2 regions of the Peribacillus phoenicis genome follow, and region 2 is predicted to be linked to the other one. Evidence: predicted binding sites of a transcription regulator. Region 2 holds the regulator's gene; the other holds the start of a gene.

Region 1 (16,081 bases), 330 kb from region 2:
TATAATGCAGGCAGAAAAAAATGGAATAATAGAAAGCGCTAACTCCCTTTAGTTTAAAAAAAGTTCACAAATTAAACTGTTTTATAATGCAAAAAAATATACATTAATTGTACAAATGTTATACATTCATTATATAAAATATAATTGTATACAAAATGTGAACGGGGAGTGATTAGTATGGCACAGTTAACTTTCTTTTCGTACCCAAGTTGTACATCTTGCCGTAAAACAAAAAAATGGTTAAGGGCCAATCATGTTTCCTTCGATGAACGACATTTATTCAGAGAAACTCCAACTGCAGCAGAGTTAAAAAGAATCCTTGAATTGACAACGGAAGGACTTGATGAAGTATTAGCTACAAGAAGTGAAGCTTACAAAGACTTACAAGTTAATATTGACGAAATGATGCTTTCTGATGTCATCCAATTATTAACAAAAGAACCGAAGTTATTAAGAAGGCCCATCCTCATAGACGGGGAAAAACTGGTGATAGGTCATAATGTAGACGCTTTAAGAAATTTGGTTTCCCAAAGGCTTGAATTGAAAGTTAGCATGTAAATGATTCTCGAAGTTCTTTTCGGGAATTTTTTTTATTCTGGAGCAGGAATTTGTCGTGGATTGTCGAATCCTTACAACAAGAAATATAGGAGGTGATGAATGAATTGATATCGATTGAAAAGACCGCAGAAAAAATATTAACCCGTGCCATTCAGGAATCTGCATCGGATATCCACATTTTTTTTCGGAGGGAGGGACCTCTCATCCAATTCAGGATAGACAATAAGCTTGTACCCCAGGAAACATTATCATTCTTTGAAGCTGAGAGGCTGATCGCTCATTTGAAGTTCCTTGCCTCGATGGATATAGGGGAGAAAAGGAGGCCCCAGAGTGGTGCCCTCACCATTAAATTGGCTAACCAGGTTGTCGGACTCCGCCTTTCCACTTTACCCACTGCCCATCTCGAAAGTTTGGTCATCCGTTTAATACCCCAACAGAATATCCTCCCTCTCGAACAGTTATCCTTATTTCCAAACACCGTCCAAAAATTGATTGCACTCCTGAAGCATTCCCATGGCATGCTTATTTTTACCGGCCCGACCGGCAGTGGAAAAACCACGACATTATATTCCCTGCTTCACCATGCCCACGAAATGATCAATCGAAATATCATTACACTTGAAGATCCCATTGAAAATGTATCCGAAAAGGTACTGCAAGTCCAAATCAATGAAAAGGCGGGCATTACGTATTCTGTCGGTCTAAAAGCTGTCCTGAGACATGACCCCGACGTGATTATGGTTGGGGAAGTCAGGGATGCAGAAACTGCCAAAATTGCAGTGCGTGCCGCATTAACCGGTCATTTGATACTTACAACCATGCATACAAGGGATGCCAAGGGAGCCATCTCCAGGTTACTGGAATTTGGTGTCAGCTTGCTTGAGGTTGAACAGAGTTTGATTGGCGTGACAGCACAGCGGCTGGTTGAATTGCGATGTCTTCCATGTAAAGGGGACTGTGCTTTTGCTTGCAAAATGACTGCCAGGAATAAAAGGGCCAGTGTATATGAATTGCTCTATGGAAAAAGCCTGGCTGAGGTTCTCAGGATAATGGGAGATGAAAAAGGAATGGCAACGGTAGGCTACCGCCAATTGAAGGATGAAATCGGAAAAGCGGTTGCGATGGGCTATGTGGATTCAGAGGAATATGAACGGCTGGTATACCATGAAACCAAAAAGTAAATGGAGGGTAAAAGAGCAGGCGGTCTTTATTTCGAAGCTAGGTGAATTATTGAAGCATGGTTATCCCTTGGCGGAGGCTTTACATTTTCTTGAATTTCAGGAATCAAAGAAGAAAGCGGAAGACTTCACTCAGGCTAAAGCCGATTTAAGGAACGGTTTCCCGCTGCACTTGGTGCTGACCCATCTGAATTTTCATCCGCAGCTTGTAAGTTATATATTTTATGGAGAACAATACGGCGACCTGGAACGGGCGTTGAAAGAAGGCGGGCGATATTGGAAGAAAAGAACCGAGGATATGGATAAAGTAAAAAAGTTAATGGTGTATCCTGTATTCTTAGTCTTTTTTGTAGGTATCGTTTTTTATATTCTTCAGAGTGTTCTCCTTCCTAAATTCCAGACAATCTATATCACGATGGATGTCGATCAGCATACACTCTTGAGATTAATGTCAGCTTTCACATTCATTCTTCCAGCACTCCCCTTCTTTTTACTCGGATTGCTCATATTCTTGTATGTACTCAAACGATTTTGGTTTAACGGATTGTGCCCATTAAGGCAGCGGAGGATTTTGATGGGAATTCCGATATTCGGGACCTTCATCAAATTATACGAAACTTATTTTTTTGCAAGCCAATTAAGTGGTTTACTCTCCGGAGGGCTATCGATTAACGATAGCATTAAATTATTCTCGATAAATCAACAGCAGCCTTTTTACCAAAAACTATGCAATATCATTAAGGATGATCTGATCGAGGGCAGATCACTTGAATTAGTTTTTCGGGAGCTTCCATATTTTGATGGTAATTTGCCGGTGGTCGCTGCAAATGGTCAAAAATACGGCAGACTTGATGCGGAGCTACTTCATTACAGTCGTTTTATACTGGAGAAAATTGAAGAGAGAATGAATGTAATCTTAAAAATCATTCAGCCTCTCATGTTTTCACTGATAGGTCTGTTGATCGTGTCCATTTATTTGGCGGTTTTGCTGCCGATGTTCTCACTGCTCGAAAGTATATAGAATTCTATTATTGTATTCCGGAGGTGAAAATGCTCGAAGGCTATCTGGTATTCAGGTGGTTTCAGGAGCATGATGGATATGTTGAAGAAAGTGATGAATGAACGTGGTTTTACACTAATTGAAATGCTTATTGTTTTACTGGTAATTTCCATCCTTTTGATTATAACAATCCCCAATATCACAAAGAACCAATCTACGATTCAGTCCAAAGGATGTGAAGCATTCGTGAAGATGGCCCAAGCACAGGTACAGGCTTATGAGATTGATAATGCTAAACTGCCCGGAAGTATCGGGGAATTGGAAAGTCAAGGCTATCTCAAACAGACATCCTGTCCTAATGGGGATGATATTAGTTTGGATAGTAAAGGAAAGATAACGGTCGTTGAGTAGGAGAGAAGGGAATATACGGCATTCCGATGGGGGGTACACACTATCTGAAACCCTTATTGTCCTCGTTATTGTTGTACTCCTGATTTCCATCGGTCCTAATCTATATCCTAGCTTCACTAAAGGCATGGAAAATAGGCTATTTCTTTCTCAATTCCATGAAGATCTCTTCTATGCACAACAGTATGCCATCAGTCATGAGAGCTTCATTTACCTCCATATAGATAATGCCAAGAAGGTTTATACCGTTTCGTCTTATACGGAGGGGATCGTTCTAGAGAGAAGCATACCAAAGGATATTCAGTTTTTAAGTGACACTTTGGGGTTCAGCTTCCATTTTAATCAGTATGGAAATGCTTCAAAAGCCGGGACGATTATGATTGATACGTCAAAAGGAATGTACAAATTAGTCCTCAATATCGGTAAAGGGAGGTTCAGGATTGAGAAATTGTAAAGGTTACGTTTACCTTGAGCTGATGGCCGCATTTTCCATTTGTATTTTCCTGGTCCTTGCCATTTTACCGATTCTTGAAGAGTTAATGACGCATCGGAAAGATATTGCCGTAAGGACAGAAGCCCACCATTTATTATATGAAAGATTGACGGCGTTCATGGATGGGGAGATACAAGCAATTGGTCAGGAAATCTTCTACAAAAAAAAATCCTATGAATTGGTTTGGAAGGACCATGGGGATTTCCCGGGGATGATTGAAGGGTGTGTACGTTATGAAGATGAATCGGGTAATCTTGAATCCATTTGTGATGCTGCGAAAAAATGATGGCTTTACGATGATTGAAATGTTTTTTTCTTTAATGATATTAATGACGACGTCCCTTTTTGTTCTACAGCTTTTTTCAATCATTCACACCCAGATGGGGTCCGTTGATGAATTACATTCTAAAGAGTGGGAGGTCTTTACCATGCAAATGAAGCAGGAGGTCCGGAGTTCCAAAGCTCAGGATGTAATGGGAAATAAATTATATTTGCTGCATTCAGATGAACAATTATCATCGTTTGAACAATATGAAGATAAGGTCCGAAGACGAGTGAATGGTATGGGGCATGAGGTCATCTTACAGAACATTTCGAAATTCGGGGTTGAGAAGGATGGCAGTGTCATTGTTATAAATATAACGGATAAAGCAGGGACTACTTTCAGTCGAAGATTTCATCCTTTCTTTAGGAATGTCACGAAAGTCGATGAATAATCAAAAAGGAGTCGTTTTCCCGATGGTAATGATTGTAGCGAGTGTTTTCATCATGTTCACGATACTAATGATCGATCAGTTTATCATCGATAAAAAGTTTTATAAAGAAGTGGAAGAATCGCTTGTGGCCGACCATCTTGTCCATTTAGCGATCAAGGATGTGACGGCAGAGTGGGGCGAAGAGATCCCCAAAATCATCCAGGGGAAAATTTCATACCCTAATGGTGTGGTACGGTATTCCTTAATGAAAGAAGAAGGGCCTTACGTCTATATCGAGTTTTCTTCCACGACTAAAAATGACCGCGAGGGAAGGGTCATCATTCAATATGATAAAGAAGCGGGGGAAGTGAAAGAATGGTTGGAAAAGCAGGCTGTGTAATACGCAAAATCAACATTAAACGGAAAGCGACAGGTACACGTGTTCAGGGAACAAGCGAAAGAATAAAAGAAGCGTAAACGGGGCATACTTTGCATAGGGTGATGATTTTATATGTCTACAAACGCTTATATTAAATATCTGACTCAGCAGCTTGTCGAGTATTTTAATCTGACGAAAAAAGAACGAAAAGAAAAGCGCCGTCACAGAAAAGAGGATAAAAATCATGGTATGTCCCATTGGTTTGGCATTGTCCCTTTTGCTTTGTCGATGTTCGTAAGGAAAAATATCAAAAAATAAAACAGATGTCCTGAACTTAGGGCATCTGTTTTTTTATTGTTCTTACTTATCCCAATGCCCTATCTGAAAGGTAAAATAACCCTCCGTTGATGATGGATATTCGGATGTTGGGTTCATATTGAGCTTTTAAGGCATCTTTTTCGGTAAAATAGCTCTCACTTTTTTCGTCCATATCCTTGTAAAAATGCTCCAATAAATTCAAGTCATTCTGCCAGCGAAGCATTGCTTCCTCTGCCCAGGAATGGTCATCATCCTCGAAACTGGTCCTGATGTATGTATCGAGTCTTGCCAATCCGCTCTTGGGCATGATGAGCGGTGAAAGCGTAAAGGAGTAATCCGGTATTTTTGGGGTGACCTTTATCGGTAAAACCCGATGGTGAAATCTTTCCATGATCTCACCTGAGATTAAATTCAGTCCGATCGACATGAAGGTATCCTTTTTACGGTCGCATTGATAGGATATTTTCACATTCAGGGTCAGCCAAGGAAACAAAGGATTATTTCCCCCTTTTGTTGGAGGGGTATCCTCAAAAAGTCTAGTATACCCTGCCAGCTTTTTGGTAGATTGAATAATCTGGTGAAGGCGAGGGGAGCCAAAATGAATCATATCTCCCTTTAAATCGGATGGAGCTTGTTCTGGATCGGTAATGAAAGTCATCTGTGCTGGGTTCGGAACGCCACCTGTTTTTTCTAGATAATGCCAATAAAAGGGTCTGTTCAGTAATTCTTTATCCATATCAATCGTCAATTGGACTGTAAGGTGGGTTGGTGCATTATCCAGTATTTCACAATCGTTGGCTTTAAAGTAAGTTAATAAAAAATCATGAATTTCCCGTTGCTGCATGAACCTCACCTTCCTTCATTGATTGAGCGAATTGGATTAACGATGAAAAATTATCCATCTTGATTTTCATTTCGCCCTCTGTTTTGGATTCGCCGACCACATCAATCAAATATTCTTCAATGTTGTTAATATCCAGTTTGGTTAGAATATCATCTAATTCGCCGATTACTTTCTCGAATAAATTTATTTTTTCATATAATAACTTCAGAATATGTTCTTCTACTGTATTTTTCGTGGCAAAGTTATAAATCATCACATCTTCTTCCTGACCAAGGCGGTGTATCCGTCCAATTCTCTGTTCGAGCCTCATCGGGTTCCATGGCAGGTCAAAATTAATCAAGTGATGGCAAAACTGAAGGTTTATCCCTTCCCCGCCAGCTTCTGTTGCAATTAATACCTGTATATTCTTTTGGAATAATTCTCGCATCCAATCTTTCTTTCCGCGCTTAAAACCGCCTCGGAAAGGAACTGAAGAAATTCCATTCTGCTGTAGGTACCATTGTAAATATAGCTGAGTCGCCCGATATTCGGTAAAGATAATGACTTTATCATCAATTTTCTTGATCAGTTCCAAAGCTTTTTCAGCCTTGGAGTTCTGAACCGTTTCATTCACTTTAGAAAATAAATCATCAAGCTTTGCCAAAAAGTCAGGGGAAGGCTGATCATATTTAGCTTTCATATTCTTTAATGTATAAAAGACCGCCTCTCTGCTGCTGCATGCTTCCCTTTGGAGAGTGAGAGCCGAAAATGCGCTTCCTTTAGAACCATCCGAAATAGGTTTGAATTTGGAAACGGCATCGTACAATGCTTGTTCCGTTGGAGAAAATTCAATGGTGATGGTCTCTACATGCCGTTTTGTCCATTCAATGCCAGTATCGGCCCGCCGGTTTCGAATCATGACAGTATTGACAAGTTCCTTTAGGTGTTCATCTTCAATTATGTTCCGGCCTTTCCCTTTATACTTTTCCGAAAAAAGTGAGGCATTTCCCAAGTGGCCCGGTTTCAATAACGAAACGAGGTGGAAAATTTCCTCGACTTTATTTTGAATCGGAGTGGCTGTCAGGAGTAAACAAAATTTCTTTTTCAGATTTTGGACGAATTCATAGTTCTTTGTCTTATTATTTTTAAGTTTATGAGCTTCATCAATAATGATGAAGTCGTATTCCTGCTTGAAAATGATATCTCGATGTGGAGCGCGTTTGGCTGTATCAATGGATGAAATGACCACATCACAGGAGTCCCAAACATAACTTTTTCTCTGAACGACTGCCGGTATATGAAACTTGGTATTCAATTCAAAAGCCCATTGTGTGACAAGGGAAGCCGGAACAAGGATCAAAACTTTTTTTACAAGGCCCCTAATCATATACTCTTTTAGTATCAATCCAGCTTCAATTGTTTTTCCGAGCCCTACCTCATCAGCTAAAATGGCCTTTCCATTCATCTTTTCCACCACTTGCTTGGCTGCTTCCAATTGATGCGGAAGCGGGGTTAACTGCGGAAGGTGCTTGGGCGCCTGTAAACCTTCAAAATCAGGGATGATAAGATTTTCCTCCATTTGAACCGCCAGCTTATAAAGCTCCCAATTCCCCCATGGACCGTCATTTTCCATCTTTTGCAGAAACTCGTCAGTCCATTCAGAATTAAAGGATATATTGATTTTCATAGAAATAACTCCCTCTTAAATCATAATTTCCTTAATAAAAGGTCAAAACCCGAACATTTCATATGTGAAGTAAGAAAAATATTTCTCTTCAAAAGATATTGCAGAGATAAGTTTCTTAGGGTAGGATATAAGTATATTTAGAAAATTCCAATTTCCAAACGCTACAAAGAATCTTTGTACATCGATTTGCAGTTCGCGTTTTCTTAGTATGGGCTATAGGCTCCTAATTTATCCAAGATTACTGAAGGAGACCAATCAAACGGTTTCTGAAGTTTCAGGAGAATTGGCAGAGAATGCATTCCACGATGCTCAGGGGTTTTACCGATGCTTGGTGGCTTATTCGCTTCCTTTCATTGGTAGACCATTTATATGCGGGTGAAGATAAGGGGAGAGACTACGGATGTAGCGCCGAAGGAGCAAACTTAGCAGTGAATCTCTCAGGCAAAAGAACTCTTATTGGACGCAACTCTGGAGAGCGCCGCCCATTTTGGGACGGCCACCAAAGGGGAAAACCTATTACATAGGTAAACTTTCAGGTTTCAGGACAGAGAAAAAGCTCAAACGGGCTTTCTCTGTCCTTTTTTGTGCTTTTTTCACATCATGAATCAGGAAATATCTGATGCGTAATGACAAGAAGCTTTTGATAATGAAGCCAATTAATTAAAAAAAATCTGAAGGGGGTCATTTTTTGACCAATTTAAAAAGAACACCACTATTTGAGGTTTATCGTGAATACGGAGGTAAAACGATTGATTTTGGCGGCTGGGAACTTCCTGTCCAATTTTCGGGTATAAAGGACGAACATGAAGCCGTACGAACAAAAGCGGGGTTATTCGATGTTTCCCATATGGGTGAAGTCGATGTTAAGGGTCCCGGAAGCCTTTCCTTTTTACAGAAGATGCTGACCAATGATATATCAAAGCTGCAACAGGGCGGTGCCCAATATACCGCCATGTGTTATGAAAACGGAGGCACGGTCGATGATCTTATCGTGTATAAAAGGGCTGAGGACGACTATCTGCTCGTGGTCAATGCAGCGAATACAGAAAAAGATTTCAATTGGCTGCAAGCTAATTTAACGGAAGATGTCCAAATTACGAATGTATCGAGTGACTATACACAGCTGGCACTTCAAGGACCAGCTGCAGAGAAGATATTACAAAAACTATCGGGAAATACTGCCTTAAGTGAAATAGGATTTTTCAAGTTCAAGGAAAATGTCATGATTAACGGCATCTCCACGCTGGTATCCCGTACTGGGTACACTGGTGAGGATGGCTTTGAGATATATAGTGACAGTGAAAATGGTCCTGCCCTTTGGAAGGCGATTATGGATGCCGGAAACGAAGAGGGGGTTCAGCCGATTGGTTTAGGTGCTCGTGATACCCTGCGTTTTGAAGCGAAACTGCCGCTGTATGGGCAGGAGCTTTCAGCGGACATCACCCCGATAGAAGCCGGGATTGGTTTTGCAGTAAAAGTGGATAAGGAAGTTGATTTTTTCGGGAAAGCCGTTCTTGCTGAGCAAAAGGAGAAAGGAGCTTCCCGCAAGCTTGTGGGAATTGAAATGATTGACCGTGGCATTCCACGTCATGGGTATAAGGTCTACAGCGGTGATAAAGTCATTGGCGAGGTCACGACCGGTACCCAATCACCAACGTTGAAGAAAAACGTGGGTTTGGTACTTATCGATAAGGAATTTTCGGTGCTGGATGCGGAAGTCGAAGTGGAAATCCGTTCCAAACGTTTGAAAGCCGTTATAATACAAACACCTTTTTATAAAAAACCACGTAAATAGAGGGGAATGGTCATTAGATGAAACATCGTTATTTACCCATGACAGAGCAAGATAAACAAGAAATGCTGAAAGCGATAGGGGTATCCACTGCTGAAGAACTTTTCAGTGATATCCCTGAAAGCGTTCGTTTTCAAGGAGAATACGATATCAAGCCTGCTAAATCTGAACCTGCATTAATGAAAGAATTATCAAGGCTTGCTGCCAAGAATGCGGACCTTAAAAACTATGCTTCCTTCCTTGGTGCGGGTGTCTATGACCATTACGCGCCGGTCATCGTCGATCATGTTCTATCCCGTTCTGAATTTTACACGGCTTATACACCCTATCAGCCTGAAATTTCACAGGGGGAGCTTCAGGCCATCTTTGAATATCAAACGATGATATGTGAATTGACGGGCATGGATGTGGCTAACTCCTCCATGTATGACGGCGGAACAGCGCTGGCTGAAGCAGCCATGCTTGCTTCAGGCCAGACACGACGCAAAAAGATTCTCATTTCAGGAGCCGTTCATCCTGAATCAAGAGAAGTCGTTAAGACATATGCGAAAGGGCAACGCGTGGAAGTGATCGAAATTCCTTTTAAAGACGGTGTGACGGACTTAGCTGCTTTAAGGGAATTGGCGAATGAGGACATTGCAGGAGTGATCGTGCAATATCCGAACTTTTTTGGCCGCATCGAGCCATTGAAAGAAATGGAGGAAATCATTCATGGCGTCAAGTCGATGTTTATCGTTTCCAGTAATCCGCTTGCATTGGGAGCATTGACATCCCCTGGTGCACTTGGTGCAGATATCGTAACGGGGGATGCTCAGCCATTCGGCATTCCAGCGGCATTCGGTGGACCTCATTGTGGATATTTTGCCGTTACTAATAAACTTGTTCGGAAAGTTCCGGGCCGACTCGTCGGTCAAACAGTGGATGAAAATGGTAAACGGGGATTTGTACTGACGCTTCAAGCTCGTGAACAGCACATTCGCCGTGACAAAGCCACATCCAACATTTGTTCCAATCAAGCTTTGAATGCGTTGGCAGCTTCTGTTGCAATGACCGCGCTTGGGAAAAAGGGTGTCAAAGAAATGGCCGTGCAAAATATTCAAAAAGCTCATTATGCGAAAAAAGCAATTATGGCAAAAGGGGTGGAAGTGATATTCGATGGTCCTTCGTTCAATGAATTTGTCATTAAACTGCCTGCTTCGTTTTCAGAAATCAATAAAAACCTTTTTGAAAAAGGGATGATCGGTGGCTTTGATTTAGGGACGGTTTATCCTGAGCTGAAAGACCATATGCTGGTTGCGGTAACTGAACTTAGAACAAAAGAAGAAATTGATGCACTTGCGCAGGAATTGGGGGATCAACATGAATAATCAAGATCAATCACTCATTTTTGAAATCAGTACTTCCGGTCGAATCGGGTACAGTCTGCCAGAAATGGATGTTGCAACTATTCCGCTCGAAGAAATTCTTCCTGCCGACTACATCCGTGAAGAAGAGGCAGAACTGCCTGAGGTGTCCGAACTGGATATCATGCGTCACTATACAGCACTCTCCAAACGGAATCATGGGGTGGATTCGGGTTTTTATCCGCTGGGTTCATGCACGATGAAATATAATCCGAAAATAAATGAAAACGTGGCACGCTTCAACGGCTTTGCCCATATCCATCCATATCAAGATCCGGCTACCGTTCAGGGAGCATTGGGACTCTTATTTGATTTGCAGGAACACTTAACGGAAATCACCGGGATGGACCAAGTGACATTACAGCCTGCAGCAGGTGCACATGGTGAGTGGACAGGGTTAATGATGATTCGCGCTTTTCACGAAGCGAATGGCGATACAGAACGGACGAAAGTGATTGTACCTGATTCTGCACACGGTACGAATCCTGCCTCTGCCACTGTTGCCGGACTTGAAACGATTACAGTAAAATCCGATGAAAATGGATTAGTCGACCTTGAAGATTTAAAGCGTGTTGTCGGACCTGATACGGCGGCCTTGATGCTGACGAACCCTAATACATTGGGATTGTTTGAAGAAAACATTTTGGAAATGGCACAACTTGTCCATGATGCAGGTGGGAAGCTTTATTATGACGGAGCCAATCTGAATGCAGTCCTATCAAAAGCACGCCCGGGTGACATGGGCTTTGATGTGGTTCACTTAAATCTCCATAAAACATTCACAGGCCCGCATGGCGGCGGCGGTCCGGGTTCTGGTCCTGTAGGTGTGAAGTCCGACTTGATTCCTTACTTGCCTAAACCTCTTATAGTCAAGCAAGGTGAGCAATTCGTCCTTGATTATGATCGTCCGCAATCCATTGGCAGGGTAAAACCTTATTATGGTAATTTCGGAATAAACGTGAGGGCATATACGTACATTCGTTCAATGGGTCCTGATGGCCTTAAAGCCGTCACAGAGAACGCGGTCATCAATGCCAATTATATGATGCGCAAGTTGGAACCTTATTTTGACCTGCCATATAATCGTCATTGTAAGCATGAATTCGTATTAAGCGGACGCCGGCAAAAGAAATTGGGGGTAAGGACTCTCGATATAGCTAAAAGATTGCTGGATTTCGGGTATCATCCTCCAACCATTTACTTCCCGTTGAACGTGGAAGAAGGAATGATGATAGAACCGACTGAAACCGAGTCAAAAGAAACGCTGGATTCGTTCATCGATGCGATGATCCAGATTGCCAAGGAAGCGGAAGAAACCCCGGAAATCGTTCAGGAAGCTCCGCATACAACCGTTATAAAGCGGCTTGATGAAACTCTTGCTGCAAGAAAACCCGTTTTGCGTTATCAAGCCTAGATTAGTAGCTTACACGAAAAAAATCCCTGCCTGCCGGCGGGGATTTTTCATGTTTATGTAAGTTTCCATTAAAGTCCAACAGTTGACTTTCTTTTACTTGAGCTATGGAATTAAAAAGAGCCCATGCCGAGATGGGGTCTTATTTCTTTGCTTTGATTTTCCCGGTCCACATCTTGAAACCGCCCTTTAAGTGAAAAAGTTCCCTGTAGCCCTTTTTGTATAGCATGGCTGCAGCTCTGCCGCTGATGATTTCGCTTTGAGCGTACAAATATACAGGCTTGTCCGGCCTAATTTCGACCAAGCGTGTTTTCATTTGAGTCATAGGGATGTTTCTTGCGCCTAAGATATGACCATTATCGAAATCATTCGGTTCCCGCACATCGATTAGCTGCACTTTTCTGTAGTTAGCGATAAATTCGTCCTGTGTTAGTGTTTTAACGATTTTACGCTGGCGGTACCAATTAAAAAGTGAATACGCAATAACCACTCCTAAGATGATGAGCAGTGTATATAATATTTCCAAACATAAAAACTCCCTTCTACCTTAACGAATACAGACAATCCTTATTATATAATTGCTTTACCCAATAATCAAAAAGAATTTTCATCAAATTCTTCATGACTTGATAGCACTTTCTTTTTTAGAGTGTTAAAGTCTGTTAAACTACTACATGTGAGTTTTTTGTGGGGGATTGAAAAACGTCTATCGAAACGAGGGGTAAGGATGACTAAAGAAAAATGGGGTTTTATAGATTCGGGGTATTGTTCACCGGCTTTTAATATGGCGCTGGACGAAGCCCTGTTAAACTGGCAAAGCAAAGGGGAAATTCCGCCGATCATACGCTTTTACGGCTGGGATCCAGCGACATTGTCGATCGGTTATTTTCAAAAGGCAGAAGCGGAGATTGATCTGGAAGAGGTCAAAAGGCAGGGCCTTGGTTTTGTTCGCAGGCCGACAGGAGGACGAGCGGTCCTGCACGAGCATGAATTGACTTATAGCGTAATCGTTCCAGAATCCTATCCGGGAATGCCAACCACCGTTACTGAAGCTTATCGTGTCATTTCTGAAGGAATATTAATGGGGTTCAGGAATCTGGGATTGGATGCTTATTTTGCCGTGCCTCGAAGCGAACAGGAAAAAGCGGCTTTAAAATCGCCCAGGTCTTCCGTCTGCTTTGATGCTCCTAGCTGGTATGAACTGGTCGTTGAGGGCAGGAAGGTCGCTGGCAGCGCTCAAACCAGGCAAAAAGGCGTCATCCTTCAGCACGGGTCCATTTTGCTTGAGCTTGATGATGATAAGCTCTTTAGCGTATTTAAATTCTCAAATGACAGGGTTAAAGAGAGAATGCAAAAAAACTTAAAAAACAAAGCTGTGGCCATAAATGAGATTGCCGGGAGAAAGATAACCATCCCTGAAGCGAAAGAAGCTTTTGAAAAAGGTTTTGCCGAAGGACTTTCGGTCGATTTAGAGCCATACGTCCTCACCGAAAAGCAATTGCTGGAAGTGAAGGCCATTGCAGAAAGCAAATATGAAAGCGATGAATGGAATTTCATGAGATAGAGGAAGCATAATTAGAGTGGAAATAAAAAAGTTTTTTCAGATTTGTTTGATCGAATAACACATCCCTTGCAGGGATAAGCCCTAAAAGGGATGGGGAAAAAGCAAGGTCCAAATTAATTGAAATCTGATGAAAAATTATTGTAAATCGACATTTTCCTCCCTTTTGCTAACTATATTAATTGATTTAACGTTTGACAAAATTAAAAGTTATTCAAATCAAACACAATATATAGTAGTTGAAATATTTAATGCAACACTATATGTTGATTTTTGAGTTTCGCTATGATAAATTTAGGGTACTTGTTAAGCGAAACGGACATGTAAGGCTACATAAAGATTTTTGCGGCAGCAAGAACGGATCTTGAAACATATAAAGGAGAGGGAATTATGTCGGTTGTAATAAAAGAAGCTTTAAAGGTTGATCTAGAAAGGTTGAATAAGGATATTTCTTTATTTCCCCAGGTTCACCCTGTAACGGCTGATATGAAAATGGCGCATAAGGGAGTGTCCCGTCTAGTCATGCTTGACCGCTATTCTTTTAAGGATACTGAAAAAATCACACTCTCGGCAGGCGATTTCGTCGTGTTGACGATTAAGGAAGATCCGAAATTCCCGGCAAGGGGTCTCGGCTACATCGTTGAAATTGATTGGGAAACCAAAAAAGCCAAGGTATTGGTGGATGAAGAATTCCGTGGCGTATTGGATAATCCGGAAGAAGTGGAGACGGGAATTGTAAACCGTCCGTTGGATATAATCGAAAAGCCGCTTGAAATATACTATGAACAAATTGCGAAACGTAATGCAACGGGATTGGCATCAGTGGAAACCACGGAAGAAAAGAGAACGGAATGGTTCAATAAATTCTATGAAGAATTAAAGAACCTTAATTTCGTCCCGGCAGGCCGAGTATTATACGGTGCGGGTTCCAATACGGATGTTACTTATTTCAACTGCTATGTAATGCCATTCGTACCGGATTCACGTGAAGGGATTTCAGAACATAGGAAACAAGTGATGGAAATCATGAGCCGCGGCGGCGGAGTGGGAACGAACGGGTCGACACTGCGTCCTAGAAACACTCTGGCAAAAGGGGTAAATGGAAAATCCTCCGGTTCAGTCTCATGGCTTGACGATATTGCCAAACTGACGCATCTAGTTGAACAGGGCGGTAGCAGACGGGGCGCGCAAATGATCATGCTTGCTGATTGGCATCCTGATATTGCAGAGTTTATCATTTCTAAAATGCAAAACCCGAGGATTCTGCGTTACCTAGTGGAAAATACTAAAGATGAAGCCATCAAGAAATATGCGACGGATAAATTGAAATTCACGCCGCACACGGAACAGGAAACGGCTATGTATCAAGGGATCATCAATTATAAGGAGATTCCTGGCCAAGGCGGATTTAGCGAGAAAATCATTAGGGATGCAGAGGAAAAGCTCCGTACAGGGGGAACGTACAGTGTCCATAATTCTGATTTTCTGACTGGAGCCAACATCTCGATTTGCCTGACTAAGGAATTCATGGAAGCGGCGGAACAAGATGCGGAATACGAATTGCGTTTTCCTGATGTTGAAAGCTATAATGCCGAAGAAATGGCCATTTACAATGAAGAATGGCATAATGTCGGTGATGTTCGCGAATGGGAGAAAATGGGTCACAAAGTCCGTGTTTACCGTAAAATCCGAGCTAAAGAGCTTTGGAATTTAATAAACATTTGTGCAACATATTCTGCTGAACCAGGTATTTTCTTTATCGATAATGCTAATGAAATGACGAATGCCAAAGCATACGGTCAACAGGTCGTAGCCACGAACCCTTGTGGAGAACAGCCATTGGCCCCATATTCAGTATGTAACCTTGCAGCCGTCAATCTGGCTGAAATGGCTGATAAAGAAAGCAAAACGGTTAATTTCGAGAAACTTAAGCAGACTGTCGAAGTCGGGGTGCGTATGCAGGACAATGTCATTGACGCAACTCCTTATTTCTTGGATGAAAACAAAAAACAGGCACTGGGCGAGCGACGGGTTGGACTTGGTGTAATGGGTCTGCATGACCTTTTGATCTACTGTGAGACGGAATATGGCTCTGAGGAAGGAAATATCCTGGTTGACAAGGTGTTTGAAACCATTGCGACGACAGCTTACAGGGCTTCCGTGGAACTTGCTAAAGAAAAAGGCAGTTTCCCGTTCCTGATCGGGTCAACGGACAAAGAAACCGATGAGCTAAGAACACGTTTCACACAAACCGGATTTATGGAAAAAATGCCTGTAGATATCAGGGAAAGTATTGCTGCACATGGCATCCGTAACTCTCATTTATTGACAGTGGCTCCTACAGGAAGCACAGGAACGATGGTTGGGGTATCAAC
Region 2 (16,081 bases):
AACCAAAGTGTCTTTTCACTGATCCGGTACTCCCCATTACGCGCTTTCCTTTTGTCGATTCCCATTAAGGCAAACCCGATGATGTTTGTGATGATTATATAAGCAGCAATGAACCATACTCCTTGCATCCTCATTCCCTCCTTTAAATATGTAAAAAGCCACCCTCTTGAAAAGAGAGTGGCTGTATCAGTCAGACTTATTTGTCTAATTGTTGTTTAGCAGCAGTTGCTAATTGAGCAAAAGCTTGTTCGTCAGCAACAGCAAGATCAGCAAGCATTTTGCGGTTCACTTCGATACCAGCAAGCTTTAGACCATGCATTAAACGGCTGTAAGAAAGACCGTTGATGCGTGCTGCAGCGTTGATACGAGTGATCCAAAGTTTACGGAAATCACGTTTCTTTTGACGACGGTCACGGAAAGCATAGTTTCCTGACTTCATTACTTGTTGGTTAGCTACTTTGAAAAGAATATGTTTCGCGCCATAGTAACCTTTAGCTAATTTTATTACCTTTTTACGACGTTTGCGAGTAACAGTACCGCCTTTTACACGTGGCATGTTATTTCCCTCCTATTTAACTCGATAAATCGAACTTATTTAATGTTGTCTAGCATATGACGAATACGTTTGAAGTCACCTTTGCTTACAAGGCTAGCTTTGCGAAGCTTACGCTTTTGCTTAGTAGATTTGTTAGCAAATAAATGGCTTGTGTAAGCGTTAGAACGCTTAAGTTTGCCGGATCCAGTCTTTTTGAAACGTTTAGCAGATCCGCGGTGAGTTTTCATTTTAGGCATAAGGTATTCCTCCTCATTACAAATTACTTTACAATTACTTTTCGTTTTTCGGTGCTAAGATAATGAACATGCTGCGCCCGTCCATTTTTGGGTGTTGCTCGATTGTAGCCACTTCTTTACATGCTTCAGAAAAACGAACGAGTACACGTTGACCAATTTCCTTATGCGTAATGGCACGTCCTTTGAATCGGATAGAAGCTTTTACTTTATCGCCTTTTTCAAGGAATTTAATACCGTTGCGAAGCTTCGTATTGAAATCGTGTTCTTCAATCGTCGGGCTCAAACGAACCTCTTTCAGACTGATGACTTTTTGATTTTTACGTGCTTCCTTGTCTTTCTTTTGCTGCTCGAAGCGGTGTTTTCCGTAGTCCATGATCCGGGCTACCGGAGGCTTTGCATTTGCAGCAACTAAAACTAGATCAAGATTTACACGAGCGGCAATTTCCAATGCTTCGAATTTCGTTTTAATTCCAAGTTGTTCTCCGTTTTGGTCAATAAGACGAACTTCACGGGCTCGGATGCCCTCGTTTACCATCGCGTCTTTACTAATAGTTAGCCACCTCCAAAGATATTGGCGAATACGAATATTTGAATAAATTCGGTCACGCTCACAACTCGCTTACAGGATATAATCATAATAAAAAAGTGTGGATGCATGCTGCACCCACACTGATAGACTCATTCAGAAAGATCCAAATAATCAAATCATGACCTGTTAACTGCATTGTTTGCGTCAACCAGGTGAGAAGCGGGTGCTTCTTCTTTTCATCAAACACGTATTCAATTCACTTTAGAAATATATCATAAACACTGATGACTTGTCAAATGCTAATTTATTCGTTTTTCACAACAAAATTAATATTATCAGACATTCAGTTATTTGACAATACGTTTTTTAAAGTAATTTGGACAAAAAATATTCATCATGATACTTCCCATCAAAAAACAGTGATTCCCGCTTTATTCCTTCCTTTTCAAAACCCATCTTTCGATATAAGGAAAGCGCAGGGGCGTTGTTTGCAATCACGGACAATTCCAGGCGCCGGATTTCGTTTGTCCGTGCATGCTCCTCCATTTTCTGAAATAGCTTCGTACCGATGCCTTTTCCCCTGTCCTGTTCATTGATGCCGATGACGATTTTGGCTGAATGCCTCGTTCGGCCCATTTGATTGCCCAATAAGATCAGGTAACCATTCAGTTCATGGCCGCTAGCAGCAACGAGGAAAACGGAAGGGGGATTTTTTTCGATTTGTTCCATTTGCTTCTCCATTTGTTTCGCTGTCGCTTTTCTTTCCCCAGGGTTGAACAGCATATACCCGGAATCTTCAACATGATTGAACAGAGCAGCCAAGTTACCCGCGTCTTTACTTGAAGCTCTTCTAATCTCCATTTATCCCACTCCCCCTTTAGTTACAGTCCATACTGACCGAAGCCATCAAATGTTAAGAGTCTTCTTTCGCCTTTTTCTTTTTCTCAATGGCGTCCCAAGAAAATAGGGCTATCCAAAAAAACAGGACCGGGACGATGGCGTATTGTCGATAACCATCCAATAACAATAAGATGATGATGACAAGGAATGTCGGTCCGAATAGATAAGTAAATTTCTTTTTCATGCTGCCCCTCCTTTTCATTGCTGTACATATTTTCACATGATGGTTTCATTTTATCATGCCATAATTAAAAAGAGGGACACAACTATATGTGCCCCTCTTTTTGCTGTTAACGGCTCACTTCCGCCTTAATCGCTGAAACGAAATCTTCAAAAGCAATCGTTTCGGATTTTTGTTCACCGTATTTACGTACATTCACGCTGCCTTCTTTGGCTTCATTGTCTCCAACGACCAGCATGTACGGGATTTTTTGCATTTGCGCTTCACGGATTTTGTAACCGATTTTCTCGTCACGTGTATCCAGGTCGACACGAATGCCTTGCGCTTTAAGTTTTTCCTGTACTTCTTTCGCATAATCCAAGTGCACTTCAGGTGAGACCGGAATCACTTGTGCTTGGATAGGTGCAAGCCAAGTCGGGAATGCCCCCTTGTATTCTTCGATCAAGTAAGCGACAAAACGTTCCATTGTGGAAACGACGCCGCGGTGGATAACAACCGGACGGTGCTGCTTGCCGTCCTCACCGACGTAATTAAGATCAAAACGTTCAGGAAGCAAGAAATCAAGCTGAACAGTGGAAAGCGTTTCATCTTTTCCTAAAGCAGTACGTACCTGAACATCGAGCTTAGGACCGTAGAATGCCGCTTCACCTTCCGCTTCAAAGTAATCCAGACCAAGTTCATCCATGGCGCCTTTTAACATGCTTTGCGCTTTTTCCCACATGTCATCATCATCGAAGTATTTTTCTGTATCCTGCGGATCGCGATAAGACAGGCGGAATGAATAATCCTTGATATCGAAATCTTTATATACTTCCAGAACAAGGTTCACAACGCGCTTGAACTCTTCTTTGATTTGGTCGGGGCGGACGAAAATGTGCGCATCATTCAATGTCATCCCACGTACACGCTGAAGGCCGGAAAGGGCACCTGACATTTCATAGCGGTGCATCAATCCTAGCTCGGCAATCCGGATTGGCAGTTCCCGGTAGCTGTGGATGCTGTTTTTATAGACCATCATGTGATGCGGGCAGTTCATCGGACGCAGTACAAGCTGTTCGTTTTCCATCTCCATGACTGGGAACATGCCATCCTGGTAATGATCCCAGTGTCCAGAAGTTTTATAAAGGTCCACGCTACCCATCACAGGTGTGTAGACATGGTCATAACCCAAACGTTCTTCCTTGTCCACGATATACCTTTCGATTGTCCGGCGGATGGTCGCTCCTTTTGGCAACCACATCGGCAGCCCTTGTCCCACTTTCTGTGAGCTCATGAACAAGTTCAATTCTTTACCGATTTTACGATGGTCACGTTCCTTGGCTTCTTCAAGGAAACGCAGGTGTTCGGCCAAATCTTCTTTTTTATAGAAAGCCGTACCGTAAATGCGTTGCAGCATTTTGTTTTTGCTATCGCCTCTCCAGTATGCTCCAGCGATGCTCAATAGCTTGAATTCTTTGATTTTCCCAGTTGATGGAACATGAATTCCACGGCAAAGGTCAAAGAATTCCCCTTGCTCATAAAGTGTTACCTGCTGATCGGCAGGAATTGCATCGATCAACTCCAATTTATACTCGTCGCCGATTTCTTTAAAACGGGAAATCGCTTCATCACGACTTACTTCGATGCGGGAAATTTCCAAGTTCTCGTTGACGATTTTCTTCATTTCTTTTTCAATCAATGGAAGGTCTTCGGGAGTCAATGATTCCTCCATATCCATATCATAGTAAAAGCCGCCCTCGATGACTGGCCCTACGCCGAATTTAGCGTTTTTGTACAAACGTTTGATCGCTTGTGCCATCAAGTGCGCTGTACTGTGACGCAATACTTCAAGAGCATCCGCTGTGTCCTGTGTGACGATTTCGATTGAACCATCTTGTTCAATCGGGCGTTTCAAATCATATAATTCACCATTGAATTTTCCGGCAATGGATTTTTTCCTTAAACCAGGGCTGATGGATGCAGCGATGTCTTCAGTTGTTGTGCCTTTAGCAAACTCCTTAACCGCTCCGTCAGGAAAAGATATTTTCAGTAATTCTGACATTGAGTTTCACTCCTTCTTATTGTTCGAACAAATTACAGGTATTTGATTCCATTACAACACAAAAAAGCCCGTCCCTGTATAAAACAGGGACGAGCTTAGTAATAAATATCATTAACCCGCGGTTCCACCCTCGTTCCAGCTTGCTTTTCACGGCAAAATGGCACTTGTAACTTGGTAACGGCAGCTTCCCGTCAGCTCATATTCGCAGAATGCCTGCTTTCCGAGCCGAAGTTTAAAGGTGGTAAGTGTTCCATGCGAATAGGAAGCTTACAGCCTGTTGGCTCCCCTCTCTGATAATCGGCGACTAGAATACCCTTGTCCTCATCATAACTTTTAGTTTTTTAATAGTATGTAGGAAATTATAATTTGTTATACGGTGAAAATCAAGGTTAATTTTCTTTTTTTCACGAAAGATCATTCAAATGCATAGCAAATGACGAAAGTGGCAGGATAGTGGCCCGTTCTTCGAAAATCCTTGAAATGGTCTGGATCAGCCCCTCTTCCTTGTCATCGGTATAGATACACAAGTTTTCTGGAGCAATCGATAAAAGCGGGGCAAGTATCACCGTATCGAGAAATAGTGAACTTTTGGCAAGAAGCCTCCTGTCGATCATACTATTGATTTTTGGACGGTCGAGCTTGCTGAACTTCTGATCATAGAAATGAAAACCATCCCGGTTCACCAGGTGAAGTTTTCTTAATTTCGACTCCTGCCCATGAAGGCAATCACGGAGCGTAGCAATGAAATTTTGATAGTCCTGTTCCAGCTTGTATTCATCAATCGCTTTGACGACATACTTTTCCAACGTGTGCTGAAATGATTTCAAACGGAAGGTCGTAAAAGAATCGAATGAAAAAGATACCTTTCCAGCCAAGATGCTTTGAAGTCCTTCCTCAATCAATCGTTTCTCCGTACTGAATGCTTCATCTTGACTCCTGGCTCTTTCCACCTCGATGATTGATGATGCAATTTCAATGATGGCTTCAATTTCTTCCCGTTCCCTATAAAAAAATTTACCGACTATTATTTGCTCCAGAACAGGAAGCGTCTTTTCTTCCAATAAAAAAGAATGAAATGCATCACGAAGCAGAATTAGCCATTCATCACCTGAAGACTCCGTCATATCCACATACATGCCTTGTTGCGGAAGAAATCGAATATATGCTTGAAATTCTGCCCCCAGTGGATGGGCAGAAACGAAATTCAGTAATTTCAATGCCTCTGAATCGTTTTGAAAAGAAATTTGCACTACGACATCCCCCCTTCCCCCTTGCTTCTTTTTTCATGTATATGGGGATGGGGACGTGTTTAGAAGTAGGATGGGCCTTGTAAGAAGAAAAAAGTGACCTCCATTAAGAGACCACTTTTCTTCATCTTCTCCGATTCACGCCATCAAGCTTGACCGGCTCAGCTAAATATTGAATTCTTTCCAGTACCCTGGCCGCCTTCACTTCTTCCTTCTCACCACGCTGTGAAAAGGTCAGATGGTTCTCCAGGCCATTCAAGTCAAAATTCGAAGTGAAAAACGTCGGCAGGTTTTCCAGCATCCTAAATTGCAAAATCGGACCAAAAACCTCATCGCGTCCCCAGCTCGTCATGGACTCCGCTCCAATATCATCAAGCATGAGGACAGGTGCCGTTTTCACCATTTCAATTTTTTCATTGACCGTATTATCACCTATCGATCCCTTAAGTTCCCTCAAGTAATCAGGTACATAGACAATAAGGGAGGAAATTTGCCTTTTTGCAAGTTCATTGGCGATCGCACCTAATAAGTACGTTTTCCCAACACCGAATTTCCCATATATATATAAGCCTTTTTGCCTTTTACCTGGCTCATATTCCATAATGAACGACATCGCTTTACTTAAGACAGACAAGCGTTTGTTTTCATTATCCGTTTGGGTAAAGTCTTCAATGCTCGCCTTTAAAATATCCTTCGGTACATACAGGCTGCGGATCAACTTTTCCCGTTTCCGCTTTTCATCCTCTGCCAATTTCCGCGGGCAGACTTCATAATGCAGGTTCAGGGCTTTCCCTTGAACCACCAATTTGGGATAATACCCTTGCATCATATTGATGCAGCCATCCAAGCTCGGACATTTATCACACTTATTGCTTTGTGAAGTGAACTCATAAAGCTTCCCCAAGTTTTTATCAATCATTTCCTTCGTGACCGTCGAGCTGTTGGCATTCATAAATAACCGCACTTGTTCGTTTTCAAAAATCTCCTGTTTCAGCTTTTCATAACGCTGTTGAAATTGATTTGTATTGGCCAATTTATTAAGGGACCTATTAATCTTTTCCATCGTTCATTTCACCTCCTGCTTTCCACTGCTTCCATTTCTCCAGAAGCTCGCGTTTCTGGGCATCCAATTCAGGCTGATCTGCATTCTGCTCCTGCTGTGCTTCTTCTTTTTTCTCAAGCCACTCCGGAACCACTTCTTCCCGTATCGCCTTTTTCCGGCTGCCCTTCGCAGCATTCCTGCTTCCTTGAGCCCAGTCCTGATATTTCCTATGTTCATTTTTAGCCAGCTCCATCGCCTCGACCACCGTGGAGACCTTCAGTCGTGCCCAATGGCCTGCCAGCTTTTCGACATAGCCCTTCGTGAACTTCATATCCGTTTTGAGCATGACATATTCAATCAAGACATTGACGACACCCGGATTCAGCTTTTGATTGATCATCACGCCCTCAACGACTTTCAAATCACCGCTTGATGGCTCTGCACCGCCAGACAATTGCATCAGCCGCTCCCTTGGGGAAATCGTCTCCAAATGACGGATTAACTCTTGTTCCTGTGTTTTCGGTTCCTCTTTTTGTGTCCGTTCACGAATCGGCTGCACCCGATTGACAAGGGAAGGCATATCGGCCTGTCGTTCAATCTGATACCAGTCCCTTGCCGCCTTTCTGAGTACTTCCTCATCGATCTCATCATCCAATGAAACGGCATCCATTACTAGTTTTTGCATTTCAAGCGGATCGATGCCATATAAAAAAGCAAGTTTGGCAATCGTATTTTTTATTTTCGGAGTAAAGGCCTTTTTCGGTACGATCGAGGATTTCATCCCGGCAAATAAAAGGTCAAAATCAAATAAGTCATCAAACCCCGATGGCTCGACGCCTTCAGTCCGATCGATGTATTGCTGTTCAGGCATCGGTTGCCATTCATTTTTCGCTTCATCCGTTACATATAAAGAATCCAAATGATCTGATGAGAACACTTCCGCAAAAGATTTAGTCACACCTTCATATTGATCGGTTAAGATATGGTCATCACAAAAGAATCTCTTTAACCGGTTGAATTGCGCTTTACCGATTTTTTTGTATAAGTAAATATTCAGCATTCCATCCGTGAAAAACTGCTGGGGGGAAAGCGGCGGGTTTAACTCATAGATGAATTCCTTCGTTTCATTTTTCGATTTCTTATATACATTCAACAAACCGATTCCCTCAAGTAAAAGCCGGGCTTCGTAAATATCAGCTAACTTAAGGCCGATGGTATTCATTAATTGATAATGTGAGGAGGTTTCCGACCATAACCTGTTCTCCTCCAACTCACTCCATAACGTCATATATAGGCTAATGCATATAGGTCCAATAAGAGGTTGATATAGTCGGGTTAGTATTTTCCGATCATAGTCATGAAGCAGCCCCGCAGATGAGACCAAATATGAATCAGCTGGGAGCAATTCTTGCCAATGCTTTGACATCTCCATTCAAACCTTTCAAAAGATGTAGTGAAAAAAGAGCCAAAGTGAATCTTCAGCTCTACTTTCTTTCTTTATTTATCAAATCTTTCAATTCATCGATAAAGACATTGATGTCTTTAAATTGTCGATAGACGGATGCGAACCTTACATAGGCAACCTCATCGACTTCTGCCAGCTTGTCCATCACCATCTCGCCGACACTGTCGCTTTTCACTTCCGATATGCCCTGGTTGCGTAGTTCTTTTTCTACATAACTGGTAATTTGCTCTAGTTCTTTCAAGGGAACCGGACGTTTTTCGCAAGCCCTGATTAAGCCACGCAGGATTTTATCACGACTGAACTCTTCCCGCGTCCCGCCCTTTTTCACTACAATAAGCGGTGTTTCCTCCACCTTTTCAAATGTCGTGAATCGAAAACCACATGCCTCACATTCACGGCGTCGTCGAATCGATTTACTTTCATCGACTGGCCTGGAATCGAGCACTCTTGTTCCGTTATATTGACATGATGGGCATTTCATCATTATCAGCTCCGTATTTTATGTAGGACTCCCCTATCTAAATGTTCCCCAAGGAATTACTTCTCTATCTTAATCTTATATTAAATGGAACGGCCAGTACAAGTAAAAAGTGTAACTTCCGGCAGCAGGCACTTTTTGGTTTGCCGTTGAAGCACCGTTGTCAAAGTCTTTATGCTGCAAGGGCATCCTCCCCTATAAGGGGAGCAGACTGCCGATTGATTGCATTAAAAAAGAGATGCACCCATGGCATCTCTGTGTATACGTGTTTTTTATAGGGCACTTATATTGGCTTTTTTCATTTGTACAGGACCTAATCCACGTGGTAATTCTATGTTTTCACGTGTTTGCGCATTCAAAGCTTCTGCAATATAATCTGCCGCAATATTCGGATCCAAGTTACCGCATGTATAGACATCAATGCTCGCATAGCCGTGTTCTGGAAAACTGTGAATCGTTAAGTGTGATTCAGAAATGATGACAACCCCGCTGACTCCTTGTGGAGCAAATTTGTGAAAGGCAACTTCTCGTACCTCTGCACCTGATTTCAAAGCAGCATCAACAAAAATCTTTTCAATTAAATCGATATTGTTCAGTTTTTCAAAGTCACAACCCCAAAGTTCAGAAATGACGTGTCTACCCATAGTTTCCATAGTGTAAGCTGTTTCCATATTAAGCTTCCCCCTTACCATGATTTAAAAATAAGTTCTGATAACTACCACGGGGGAAAGTTAGTCCAAAGAGGTCCTAACCCTTTAAGTAGCCATCATGCAAACCGCTATTGAAGAAGTTCACGATTCATAGTATATATGGTTTGAATTTTTTTTGCAACTCCAAATTGAATTTTTGGAAAGATAAACTTTATATGTAATAGGGATATTGCGATTGGAGCAAATTCTGTATTCTGGTTTATTCAGCGCCTTAAAGCAACAAGGAATTGATTGATCACTGTATTAAAAATAGCCCGCTAAAAAATTTTAGCAGGCTCGGCTTTTTCTTTTTATTTTACTGATAATTCGACTTCTGAAGTTTTTTTCAACTCTGATCCAACCAATTTCACTAGGTCCACTACCCGGTTGGAGTAACCCCACTCATTATCATACCATGCAAGGACTTTCACTTTCCTGTCCCCGATCATCATCGTCGTCAACCCATCGATGATTGCAGAGTGTGGATTCGTTTTGAAATCACTGGAAACTAAAGGTTCCATCGTGAATTCCATGATTCCTTTGAGTTCATTTTCTGAAGCATCGATGAAGGCTTGGTTCACTTCATCAATCGTGACATCACAGTTTAAATCCACAACAAGATCGACTAAAGATACGTTAGGTGTCGGTACGCGTATCGCCATTCCATGAAGCTTGCCTTTTAATTGCGGCAAAACTAGTGAGATGGCTTTTGCAGCTCCTGTAGTCGTAGGAATCATGCTTTCCGCAGCGGCACGGGCACGTCTCAAGTCTTTGTGCGGGTTATCGATATTATTTTGATCATTTGTATAAGAATGTATCGTTGTCATTAAACCGTTGTTTATGCCAAATTTTTCATCAAGCACTTTTGCAACCGGTCCAAGGCAGTTCGTTGTACAAGATGCATTGGATATGACGAAATGCTTGTCAATTTCCAGCACTTCCTGATTTACTCCCATTACAATGGTAACGTCTTCATTTTTACCCGGGGCTGATAAAATAACTCTTTTTGCTCCTGCGTCTAAATGAAGAGCCGCTTTAGAACGATCATTGAATTTACCAGTGGCTTCAATTACAATATCTATGTTCATCTCTTTCCAAGGCAATAGCTTTGGATCGCGGTTATTTATTAGTTTTACTCGGCGGCCATTCACTACTAGTGAATCATCTTCAGCTATAATGATACCGTCGAATTTACCATGTATCGTATCATATTTTAGTAAGTGTGCTAAAGTTTCAGCTGGATAGCTTGCATTAATGGCAACAATGTCCAAACTCTCATCTAATATGGCTTTTCGGAAAACCATTCTTCCAATTCTCCCAAATCCGTTAATCGCTATTCTTGAATTCATTGTTCGGACCCTCCAGAAAATATTAGTGTTATACTTATTACCTTTCGCATGTAATTAGTATAACATAATTCAGGGGAATTGTGCTAATAAAAATGCGGATTGTTCTTATTTTTTCAACATAAAAAGAAGAAACCGGGCGGTTTCTTCTTTTTATCATGATTATATGACATACCATTCGCTAAGTATGGACTTCACTTGCCGCTTCGTTTCATTAATGTCCCCATTATTATCGATGACGGCATCCGCTAAAGCCTTTTTATCAGCCAAGGGCATTTGCGAATTGATCCTGGCAAGTGCCTCCGTCTCCGAAAGACCATTCCTGTTCATTAATCGCTGCAATTGAACTTGCTCATCCACATAGATCAAAAGCGTCTTATCCACCATGAATGTCAGCTTGCTTTCGAATAGGAGCGGAATATCCATGAACACCGTTTCTTCTCCTGATGATAGTGCCGCTTCCGTTTTCAGCCGCATCCAATTCCTGACGGCAGGATGAACGATGCCATTCAATAGCAATCTCTTTTCTTGATCATTAAATATAATCGACCCGAGCTTTACGCGATCTATATTCCCATCCGTCAATAAGATATCTTCACCAAATGCCTTCACAACTTGGTGATAGGCTTCTTCACCTGGCTCAACGACAGCACGGGAAGCCAGATCAGCATCGACAATCGTGAATCCGAGTTCCTGTAAATAGAGGCTGACGGTGCTTTTCCCACTGGCAATGCCTCCGGTGATTCCGATGATTTGTCCCATAAGCTCCCCCTTTTAAACTTATCATAACTTGAATAAACCGATGATAATCAATAGTACACCTGGAAGAAAGGTCAAATGCTGGACAACTTTATTATTTGAAAGCAATTTCCCGCTTTGAATTCCGCTCCAAATGAAAATCGAACTCATAACAGCGATGCACCCTGCGAGGATGATGGGTGAAATCCCGATCATAGCCGCTCCTACTCCGGCCCCGAACGCATCCAGCGAAAGTGCAAACCCCAGAACAAGCGCTTCAACACCTGTAATCGTACCTGATTTATCAAAATCGGCATTCAATGGTTTTTGTAAAATATTAATGACTACCCCAAGTGATTTAATTTCAAAATTAAAGATGATCTTTTCATGATATCTATCATCTTTCAAATCTTTTTCAGGCTTAAAATACTGGTATACCATCCAGGCACCAAGAAAAATGAGGATGATGCCGCCTGTTTTTTCAGCCGCCCCGATAGATATGAGCTGACTGATGAATTGTCCGATGACCATCGCTATACCTAAACTCAATGCAGAACAAAATGAGATGACCGCTATTGACCTTAAGGGGATTTTCATCTTCCGCATACCGAATGTCAAACCTACGCCAAATCCGTCAATACTAACTGCAAAAGCGAGAAAAATAATTTGTAGCCACATCGGAATATTACTCCTTCCCTACACGTTGCTACCCTAGTATATGGAAGGAGCCCATCCGATGTGTTTTTAAAAACATTACCTATTTAAGCGGCTGGCATAACGGGCAAATATGTGTACCCCGTCCTGCAACAACCAGTTTCTCAAGGGGCGTGCCGCATGCTTTGCAGTTCTCGCCTTTTCGTCCATAAACATTCAGTTCCAACTGAAACATGCCGATTTGCCCTTGGGAATTAATGTATGAACGAATCGTACTTCCGCCTTTTTCCACAGCTTCCCCTAAAGTCGCAATGATTTCAGCATGCAACGTCTTGATTTCCTGCAATGAGAGTGAAGAAGCGATTCTCTCCGGATGGATACGGGAGCGGAATAACGACTCGTCCACATATATATTCCCAATCCCTACGACAACCGTTTGATCAAGGAGAACGGGCTTGATTTTCCTGTTGGTTCTTGCCAGCTTCCTACTTAGCCCCTCGACAGTAAAATCTTCAGACAACGGTTCCGGCCCTAAATGCAACAGGGGCAGCCGATCAAGTTCTTCCCCTTTGGCAAATAGATGCATCGTTCCGAATTTCCGGACATCCCTGTACCGAAGTTCACTGCCATCAGTGAAAGTGAAGATCACATGGGTATGCTTATCATACGGCTCTTCTTTTGGATGCACGCCGTATTTCCCCTCCATTCTTAAATGCGAAACCATCGAATAATCATCCAAGGTGAAAATGAGGAACTTGCCCCGACGGCCTATTCCCCTTATCGTCTGTCCCCTTAAAGCATCCTGAAACTGTTCGACAGGTTCAGGTGCTTTAATGATCTTTGGCCAGAAGACGGACACTTCCTTGATCTCTTTTCCGAGTATGAGCTGCTCTAACGTTCTTCTGACTGTTTCCACTTCTGGAAGTTCTGGCATTGCAATCACCTATCTTATATTATTTGGCATCAAACCATGTTGGCCCGAAAGCATAATCCACTTTAAGGGGCACGTTCAATTCAATGGCATTTTCCATTTCCTCCGGAACGATCACTTTAAGGATTTCCAGTTCCTCAGGAGGGGTTTCAAAAATCAATTCATCATGCACCTGAAGAAGCATTCTCGTTTTAAGCCCTTCACTTTTCAGGCGCTTATTCATGTTTATCATGGCAAGCTTGATGATATCCGCGGCGCTGCCCTGAATCGGCGTGTTCATTGCTGTCCGTTCGGCAAAGCTCCTTATGTTGAAATTCCTGCTTGTTATCTCAGGTATATAGCGCCTCCTTTGCATCAGAGTCGTGCTATACCCTTTTTGACGGGCCTCATGTATGCTTTCTTCCATATATTCCTGAACACCAGGAAAGCTTCTTAAATACTTCTCGATGAACTCTCCAGCTTCTTTTCTCGTAATGCCAAGACTTTGCGATAGTCCGTAATCACTTATACCATAAACGATTCCGAAGTTGACCGCTTTGGCATGGCGCCTCATGTTCGAAGTGACTTCCTCTGCCGATACATGGAACACATCCATGGCTGTCTTTGTATGGATGTCCATCCCGGCCTGGAATGCTTCCACCAATCCGCTGTCATTGGCGATATGCGCCAGAACGCGCAGCTCGATCTGGGAGTAGTCGGCAGCAAAAATGATCCAATCCTTTTCGGAAGGAATGAAGGCCTGCCTGATTTTCCTTCCTTCTTCCAGTCTGATCGGGATATTTTGCAGATTGGGATCTGTTGAGCTTAAACGGCCGGTCTGGGTCAATGCTTGGTTGAACCGGGTGTGCACCTTGTCCGTTTTACCATTGACCACCTTAAGCAACCCTTCAATATAAGTGGATTGCAACTTACCAAGCTGGCGATACAATAGTATCTCCTTAACGATATCATGCTTGCTCTCCAGTTTTTCCAACACATCGGCTGACGTCGAATAACCTGTTTTGGTTTTCTTCATGACAGGAAGCTCCAACTTTTCAAACAGGATGGCCCCAAGCTGTTTAGGTGAATTGATATTGAACGCCTCTCCAGCCAAATCAAAAATTCGCGCCTCGATGTTTCTTAAGCGAATGGCTATTTCCTGTCCCATGTTTTTCAGTCGACCTATATCCACCTTGATTCCCTGCCATTCCATATTGGCCAGGATGATCGACAGTGGCAGCTCCAGTTCCGTAAATAGGTGAAATTGCTCGAACTCTTGCAGCTTATCAATCATCGGTTCTTTCAGGGACAGAATCGCCTTCGCTTTTCTGGCGATATGCTCCCTCAATTCCGCTTCCTCAGGTATTTTGCGTTTTGCACCTTTTCCATAAAAAACGTCATCCGTTTCAAGGCGGATAGCACCATGAGTTTTCGTGATTTCTGCCACTTCGTCCACTGACTCTGCCGGATCCAGGATATAGGATGCCAAAAATACATCAAAATCGATGCCTTTTATTTCGACTCCTCGATGGCGAAGTGCCACAACCGTACGCTTCGCATCAAAAACCGTTTTCTTTTTTGTTTCATCCTCTGCCCAGGATTTAAAGGCACCGGAACTCAGAGCATCATCTCCATGGAAGTAAAAATGACCTTGTTCATTACTGATGGCGATCCCTATTATATCGGCACGATGATAATTATCTTCTAAAATTTCAACATACAAAGCACTTTCATCGGCAAACATTCCTTCTGTCATTTCAGCCGATTGAACCTCAATCTTCTCCTGTTCAAGCGGTGTACTTTCCGTTACATCCAATTTATCGAGCAAAGTCGAAAAGCCAAGCTCTTTATAGAATGAGATGACTCGCTCCTGATCCATGCCAGTATACTCGGTTTCGTTTACGGAAACTTCAAGCGGCGCTTCCCTCGTTATTGTAGCCAGCTCTTTGCTTAATAGGGCCAGGTCTTTATGTTCTTCTATTTTCTCTTTCAATTTCTGTCCGCTTACCTCATCAATCGACTGTAAAAGGTTTTCAACTGTTTCAAATTGATGCAATAATTTAAGGGCAGTCTTTTCACCAACACCCGGAATACCGGGAATATTATCGGAGGCATCTCCCATCAGCCCTTTTAAATCAATGATTTGCAAAGGGGAAAGACCGTATTTTTCATGTATGTGCTTTGGAGTGTATTCCTCAATTTCAGTAATCCCCTTTTTCGTGATGGAAACCGTTGTACTAGGGGAGGATAATTGTGTTAAATCTTTATCACCGGAAATGACCTTCACTTCAAAACCATCTTTTTCCGCTTGTAAAGAAAGCGTACCGATAATATCATCGGCTTCGTAGTTCTCCAGTTCATACCTTTTTATTTGAAAACAATCAAGCAGCTCGCGAATGAAAGGGAATTGCTCCGATAATTCTGGCGGCGTTTTTTGGCGCCCTCCCTTATATTCTTTAAATGATGCATGTCTGAATGTCGTTTTACCCGCATCGAATGCCACAAGTATGTGCGTTGGCTTTTCTTCTTCAAGAATGCGGTTGAGCATCATGGTGAATCCGTACACGGAATTCGTATGGACCCCCTTATCATTATTCAAGAGCGGAAGCGCAAAAAACGCACGGTATGCAATGCTGTTTCCATCTATTAGTACTAGCTTTTTATCCAAATCCGTCTTCCTCCAGTCATACAGGTTTATGTAGTTATAGCTTCTATATAAAAACGCAAAAAGCCGTTCATTTTCTTTCTCTATTCTACCATGAGTAGAAGCGGAAAGAAAAATGACGGCATCAAGGTTATTTAGTATTTCCCATTAACAAGCTGGCATAAGGGGAATCCGAAGGAAGAACGATGACCGTTTGATCTCCGATCGTTTTTTTGTAGGATTCAAGAGTCCGGTATAGTTTATAAAATTCGGGATCTTTGGAAAACGACTTATTATAGATTTTCGCTGCTTCCCCTTCTCCTTCAGCCCTGATCACTTCTGCATCAGCCTCTGCAGTAGAGAGCAATTCTTTCACTTTCCGGTCAGTATCCGCAATGATACGGTTTTTCTTCGCATCACCTTTT

The links. The regulator NrdR, encoded in region 2, represses ribonucleotide reductase genes. The targets are predictions, from matches to a motif close to AACACNATATATNGTGTT.
Region 1: ABC374_RS16020 (vitamin B12-dependent ribonucleotide reductase) is a predicted target of NrdR. The motif match lies at 13,929-13,946, and genes of this name have one in related genera.

Annotation. Positions count from the first base shown of each region.
Region 1 is NZ_JBDFMF010000001.1:3,276,890-3,292,970, reverse strand. Features, by position in the region: gene ABC374_RS16100 (Spx/MgsR family RNA polymerase-binding regulatory protein) at 178-558, shown strand; gene comGA (competence type IV pilus ATPase ComGA) at 654-1,739, shown strand; gene comGB (competence type IV pilus assembly protein ComGB) at 1,723-2,757, shown strand; gene comGC (competence type IV pilus major pilin ComGC) at 2,836-3,147, shown strand; gene comGD (competence type IV pilus minor pilin ComGD) at 3,140-3,598, shown strand; gene ABC374_RS16075 (hypothetical protein) at 3,585-3,923, shown strand; gene comGF (competence type IV pilus minor pilin ComGF) at 3,871-4,353, shown strand; gene comGG (competence type IV pilus minor pilin ComGG) at 4,376-4,732, shown strand; gene ABC374_RS16060 (YqzE family protein) at 4,844-5,029, shown strand; gene ABC374_RS16055 (YqhG family protein) at 5,076-5,873, opposite strand; gene ABC374_RS16050 (DEAD/DEAH box helicase) at 5,851-7,539, opposite strand; glycine riboswitch at 7,915-8,002, shown strand; glycine riboswitch at 8,006-8,089, shown strand; gene gcvT (glycine cleavage system aminomethyltransferase GcvT) at 8,228-9,334, shown strand; gene gcvPA (aminomethyl-transferring glycine dehydrogenase subunit GcvPA) at 9,352-10,698, shown strand; gene gcvPB (aminomethyl-transferring glycine dehydrogenase subunit GcvPB) at 10,691-12,148, shown strand; gene ABC374_RS16030 (rhodanese-like domain-containing protein) at 12,288-12,671, opposite strand; gene ABC374_RS16025 (lipoate--protein ligase family protein) at 12,873-13,709, shown strand; gene ABC374_RS16020 (vitamin B12-dependent ribonucleotide reductase) at 14,097-16,081, shown strand, end outside.
Region 2 is NZ_JBDFMF010000001.1:3,609,789-3,625,869, forward strand. Features, by position in the region: gene ABC374_RS17705 (DUF1294 domain-containing protein) at 1-128, opposite strand, end outside; gene rplT (50S ribosomal protein L20) at 197-556, opposite strand; gene rpmI (50S ribosomal protein L35) at 592-792, opposite strand; gene infC (translation initiation factor IF-3) at 827-1,327, opposite strand; ribosomal protein L20 leader region at 1,426-1,562, opposite strand; gene ABC374_RS17725 (GNAT family N-acetyltransferase) at 1,688-2,182, opposite strand; gene ABC374_RS17730 (hypothetical protein) at 2,235-2,405, opposite strand; gene thrS (threonine--tRNA ligase) at 2,512-4,443, opposite strand; gene ytxC (sporulation protein YtxC) at 4,848-5,693, opposite strand; gene dnaI (primosomal protein DnaI) at 5,815-6,753, opposite strand; gene ABC374_RS17750 (replication initiation and membrane attachment family protein) at 6,740-8,158, opposite strand; gene nrdR (transcriptional regulator NrdR) at 8,217-8,678, opposite strand; gene speD (adenosylmethionine decarboxylase) at 8,948-9,328, opposite strand; gene ABC374_RS17765 (glyceraldehyde-3-phosphate dehydrogenase) at 9,676-10,713, opposite strand; gene coaE (dephospho-CoA kinase) at 10,873-11,472, opposite strand; gene ytaF (sporulation membrane protein YtaF) at 11,494-12,126, opposite strand; gene mutM (DNA-formamidopyrimidine glycosylase) at 12,206-13,036, opposite strand; gene polA (DNA polymerase I) at 13,056-15,680, opposite strand; gene hflC (protease modulator HflC) at 15,808-16,081, opposite strand, start outside.